Linked DNA regions of Jilunia laotingensis. The protein of the gene in region 2 interacts with the protein of the main gene of each other region in a pairwise test. Links are inferred from orthologs where the notes say so. Each region holds a gene or a part of one and is shown on either strand. Other genes may lie near its edges.

Region 1 (3,059 bases), 910 kb from region 2 along the record:
TCGAAACGGATGGAATAGTCTGAAGCGACTTCGGGGAATGGGTAGTATGACTTATCATCACATTATTAATACACTGTCTAACGCCCATTTTATTGTTATCGGTGAGGATGGAAGTATTGCATTGTCACCTGAAATAGCTGCACTTATATTATAAATTCTTGTATGATTGTGGCGCAAGTCATCATTTACTTTCTTTTAGACATGGATTTCACGATTGCTATATGCTTTAAAACTATTCACGGGGCAACCGTGAAATTCGTGTCTAAAGAGAGTCTATATTTAACCGATAGCTTTTACTAATGACCCATCTCTTGATTGTCCAAGGCGATGGTTGAGCTACCAGGGAAATTCTTTTCTTATCCCAGCAATTCTTTGACTTTTGTTGAGATAGCACGGCCTTCTGCCAGTCCGGCAAGTTTCTTGGATGCAACACCCATCACTTTGCCCATGTCTTTGCCGCTTGTGGCTCCTGTTTCTGCGATAATCTCTTTAATGGCAGCTTCCAATTCTTCCGGTGTCATTTGTTTCGGGAGATAGGCTTCCATCACTTTTACCTGAGCAAGTTCTGCATCGGCCAAATCTTGTCGTCCTTGTCCTACATAGATTTCGGCTGCATCTTTTCCCTGTTTTACAAGCTTCTGGATGATTTTCAGTGCAGCATCGTCTGTGAGAGTATCGTTTGCTCCCGGAGCTGTTTTTGCTTCAAGGAAGAATTTCTTTACGTTTCTCAATGTTTCAAGGGCAACTTTGTCTTTCGCCTTCATTGCGTTTTTAATGTCTTCGCTGACTCTTTCAAATAAATCCATGATAATATCTGCTGTTTTATAGTTTACAATGTATAATGGAAACAATTGCCTCCATTACATATTGTTCTTCGTTTTTAATTTGTCACTCTTAACTTCTCACTTAGAACGTGATCATTCCGCTTTCGTCTACCGCTTCTTCTGTCGCTATTTCTTCTTCCAAAGCTGCCTTTGCACGTATCTTGCCAAGTGTAGTTTTATCCCGTAGATAGGTCGGGGAATCTTCCACCATGGCAATGATATCATCATTGTCAAGATCCTCCGCACTGAAGATGTAGATGTGGCGGCGTTTACGCAGGTTCTTGCTGCCGATCCCGCTGGCACTTTCGCCATAAGCTTTGCGGATGCGTTCTTTGTTCTTTTCTTTTTCTTCTTCGAGTTGGAGTTGGCGTTCTTCTTCCTCCTGACTCCGTTTTTCGAGTACGCTGTCCATGCCGGGCACGTCTTCTACACCGAATCCTGTTGCAAGTACGGTGATCTTGACTCTCGATTCCAGTGCGTTGTCCATTGCCACACCCCAGATCACTTCTACTCCTTCGCGGAACTTGCTCATGAACTCGTGAATCTCGTTCATTTCCTCCATCATTAGCTCTGAGGTCGGACAGAAGGAGACGTTCAGCATGACCTTCTTGGCATTGAAGATGTCGTTGTTGTTCAGCAACGGGGAATGAAGGGCATCATCGATGGCTTTCGTCACACGGTTTTCGCCTTCACCGAATCCGGTACTCATGATGGCTACGCCACCATCTTTCAGTATCGTTTTTACATCGGCAAAGTCCAGGTTCACCGTACCGCGCATAGTGATGATCTCTGCAATGCTCTTGGCTGCGATGGAAAGGGTGTCATCCGCTTTGCCAAACGCATTCATGAACGTCAGGTCGGAATAGATCTCCCTCAGCCGTTCGTTGTTGATCACCAACAAAGCATCTACATGCTGGGCGATACGCTCTACACCGTCGAGTGCCTGAATTATCTTCTTTTCACCTTCAAAAATGAAAGGGATAGTGACAATGCCGACGGTCAATATATCCATTTCTTTTGCAATGCGGGCGATGACCGGGGCTGCACCCGTTCCGGTTCCTCCTCCCATACCTGCAGTGATGAATACCATTTTCGTACCGTCCTGCAGCAACGTCTTGATATCTTCGATGCTCTCTTCGGCGGCATCCCGCGCACGGTCCGGACGGTTACCGGCTCCAAGACCTTCGGTGATATTACGTCCCAGTTGCAGTTTCACCGGTACGGGCGATTCTGCCAAAGCCTGATTGTCGGTATTGCAGAGAACGAATGTTACGTCATGTATGCCTTCCCGGTACATGTGGTTGACAGCATTACCGCCACCACCGCCTACACCGATTACTTTGATGATTTTCGGCGAATCTGTCGGGAAATCGAATTGTACTATCTCGTCCATAACTTCTATAGATTACAAATTACTAATTACTGATTATTTCATATCATCGTCAGAGAATATCTCATTGGAGATTTTATTGAAGGTCTTTTCAAACCAGCTGGGTCCTTCTTTCTTTTTCTTGCGGGCTTCTTCCTTCTTGCGCTTTTCTTCCTCTTTTCTGCGCCTGTCTTCTTCTCTCCGGCGTTTGTCTTCTTCTTCTCTCTTCCTCTTGGCTTCGCGGGCGGCTGCTTCCTGTTCTTTCAGCGTCTCGTCTTCTTCGAACATGTTGACCGGCTCGGGGGTCGGCTGCACATGCGGAGTGATAACCGGACGAACTTCTTCTACGAGACAGCAATTCTCTTTCCCCTCGAACAACAGTCCGAGCATGGTGTTATGTGTACCGTCTTTCTTTATCAGGTCGCTTCCGGCATGTACTGTGTTGCGAATATTGCGTGCCGTCCGCACCTTTTCGATCTTGCTTCTTTTGCGAAGCATTTCGTCCAGACTCTTGAGGTTAGCGGCACCGCCTGTGAGGATAAGACCGGATAGTAACTTATCGTCATAACCGGAGTTTTGTATTTGATTCCACACATTGGCAATGATCTCTTCGGTACGTGCCTCGATGATATTATTCAGCACGCGCAGTTCGATGCTGCGGTTGCCGTCTTCCAACTGGCAGGTAGCTCCTTCTTCCTCCTCATTCTCTTCATAAACGGCATTCCCGTAAGCGATCTTTAACCGTTCGGCTTCCTCTTCTTCCATCTGGAGGGAGGTAATGTCGCGGGTGATGCTGTTTCCTCCCAACGGCAATACCGTGAGGAAACGGAGGATGTTATTCTTATAAACGGAGATTGTTGTCGTAT
Region 2 (2,894 bases):
AAGTTTAAGTGTGTATAACGACGCTTCCAACATGCGCATTAGGTTTCGTTTTAATTTATCAGGAGAATATATAAATACTTCAGCTGTTATTATACGTTGGTTAGCCTTGTCCAAACGAGTATGAGAGACAAACGGGCCACCCATAAAATCACCTTTCATACGCCACAGACCTCTAGCTTCCATCGTATAATCACCATGTACATCAATAGGACGTACATCCACTGTCAATGAATCAGTAGTCATATACATTCCCTCTTTCGCACCCGGAATATTGGCTTTCATAACCGAATCACGCTTATGGATAAAGTATTCTTTAGTAAAAGTATCTTTATCAGTATATGGATAAGAGTATATCACAAAATTTTGATCACCAGTTGCCGTATTTGTAGAAGCCCAGAAAAAATCATCTCCTTCCTTAGTAGAAGTCAATTCACCCGGAAGCCAAATATCCGAATCAAATTTGCTACCCACTTTCGTAGAAATATAATCACTATGCTTATTTTTAAGCACACTTATCTGACGATTCATTTCAGCACGTGTAAAGAAATCAATTATTTGCTGCTTATTTTCCTCTACAAACTTTTCGAACTCTTCATTATTGGGGGCTTGGATAGTTAGGATAAGCTGAGGAGCCGCATATACATCCTTAGCATATTTAAATGCCGGTTTTGTATAAATATCACGAACATCTACAATTATAATATTTCGTATTAATTTCAATGTTGAATCATAATCTTTTGGGGAAGTATACATAATCCTAAAAGAACGTTCAGACTGAGGTAATCCTGGCACATCCGTATCTAATACGTCATACAAGGCTCTGCCCGCAGGACTCTCCCACAAGGTATTATCTACTACGACAAGAATCTCATAGGCACGACCACTGGAGGTCGGAGTAAATACACCCTTCTTGCCATTACAAGAAGAAAAAGTCAATGCTACAAGAGCCATACTGAGGTAAAACAGATACTTTTTCATACTGATTCTTATTTAATGTTTTTACAAAACTACGACATGTTCGTATATTATCATCCGATTAGTTAATAATTTATATTAATTCTTGTTATTCTCTCCCTGTTTTGAAGTAGATAACATGCCACAAGCTGCAAATATATCTTCACCACGTGAAGCGCGTATAGTTGTAAATACACCATGCGATGTGAGATAATCTCGAAAAGTGGTCATTGTTTCCATATCAGCTCCTTTCAAATCAACTCCCGGAATAGCATGAAAACGTATCAAATTCACTCGACAATCAACTCCCCGTAGCAATTTCACAAGCTCTTTAGCGTAAATCAATGAATCATTAACATCCCTAAAAACAATATATTCAAATGAAAGTCTGCGTTGTTTGCTAAAATCATAATTCTTTAACAGATCAACAATCTCAGTTATAGAAAAAGCTCGTTCAGCAGGCATCAATTCAGATCGCTGAGAAGGAAATGGCGAATGCAAACTAATGGCTAAATGACAATCACTTTCCTCAATAAAACGCTGCAATCCTTTCCGTAACCCAATAGAAGACAGTGTAATCCTTTTAGGGCTCCATCCGTATCCGTAAGAAGACGTGAGGATTTCTAACGTTTTCAAGACTTCATCCAAGTTATCCAACGGTTCTCCCATGCCCATCAGTACGACATTAGTCAACTTATCTCTTTCGGGTAAAGAATTGATTTGATTCAGAATTTGATTTGCGGTCAGATTAGTAGTAAAACCTTGCTTTCCAGTCATACAAAACTTACAATTCATCTTGCATCCGACTTGGGAAGATACACAAAGTGTTGCTCGATCATCATCGGGAATATATACAGCTTCCACAAAAATATTTTCTCCTACCCTATAAAGATATTTAATTGTTCCATCTACTGAACACATGGCATCGACCGGAGCTTCTCCTCCCACTTCATATTCGGCCTTCAATGCCTCACGGTTGTTAAGCGAAAGATTGGTCATTTCATCAATAGAGCTTACCTTCTTATCGTATAACCATGCTGCGATCTGCTTTGCAGCAAACCGAGGCATTCCTAGTGATTTTACTACTGATTGCAATTCAGCAAGAGTCATTCCTAAAAGGGGATATTTAGACATATTCTGTACAATTCAACGTTTATTCATGCAAATGTAAGGAATTAAACTTGATTTCAGAACAGTAAAAAAGAAAAAGTTACGGGCTATAAGTTGCAAACTACAAGAAATCGCATCGTAAAACGCATAACTTATAGTTTGTAACTTATAGCCCGTAAGCTTCTTTTCAGTTTTTTTTAGAAGAACAGATAACGGGTATCTTTCACTTCTCCCTTCAAATAAAGATCATTCATGACACGACCAGCCATACGAGCATGCATATTTTCCAATGTAGCTTCTTCCGATTTTACGTCGAATGTCTCATTCAATTTATCTTTAGCATATAATTGTAAAACAAATACGCCTGCATTTCCCTTAATAGGGGCGCTCAATTTGTTCAATTCCGCTACTGAAGCATAGGCACCAATCAAAGGTTCGCTACTCCGCAAAGCCGGTACATATGCAGGAGCCGCAAAAGTAACATGTTTGATAGAATCAGTAACAACGTTTGCAATAGCCTTGTACTGATCGAAAGAAGTTGCATTGGCAGCTTTCATATTTTCCATGATCTTTTCAGCCTTCTTATCCTTTATAATTTCAGCTCTCAATTGATCTTGAACTTGTTTCAAAGAACGATAACCTTCAGGAGTAACACCTACTAATGTCACCACTAACATCCTGTCACTCTCTCCACATTCATACAATCCTGAAACGTCACCTGGTTTAGCAGAGAAAGCCCATTTTAAAGCATCTTTCGTTCCTCTAATTCCAGCGATTCCATGCTCAGAACTATAAAGGTCATTTCTGTCAAGTAATCTATAACCAGCTTC

What was found. The genes of interacting proteins can lie anywhere in the genome.
Region 1: the proteins of rlmN (region 2) and ftsZ interact in binary tests that used the Escherichia coli proteins (3 or more experiments, as listed by UniProt). The link is inferred for Jilunia laotingensis from one-to-one orthologs.

What each region holds. Positions count from the first base shown.
Region 1 is NZ_JACRTF010000001.1:1,112,623-1,115,681, reverse strand. What follows is about bases 63-3,046. They hold ftsZ (cell division protein FtsZ), read right to left. Parts: upstream 2,218-3,046; coding sequence 907-2,217; downstream 63-906. Other genes in these bases: ftsA (cell division protein FtsA), read right to left, coding at 2,251-3,046; H8744_RS04435 (GatB/YqeY domain-containing protein), read right to left, coding at 357-806; H8744_RS04440 (hypothetical protein), read left to right, coding at 63-154. Outside these bases: more of H8744_RS04440, read left to right, coding at 1-62; more of ftsA, read right to left, coding at 3,047-3,059. UniProt on the Escherichia coli protein: Essential cell division protein that forms a contractile ring structure (Z ring) at the future cell division site. The regulation of the ring assembly controls the timing and the location of cell division.
Region 2 is NZ_JACRTF010000001.1:197,574-200,467, forward strand. Bases 72-2,890 are described here. They hold rlmN (dual-specificity RNA methyltransferase RlmN), read right to left. Parts: upstream 2,089-2,890; coding sequence 1,054-2,088; downstream 72-1,053. Other genes in these bases: H8744_RS00955 (DUF4837 family protein), read right to left, coding at 72-978; H8744_RS00965 (peptidylprolyl isomerase), read right to left, coding at 2,262-2,890. In the rest of the region: more of H8744_RS00955, read right to left, coding at 1-71; more of H8744_RS00965, read right to left, coding at 2,891-2,894.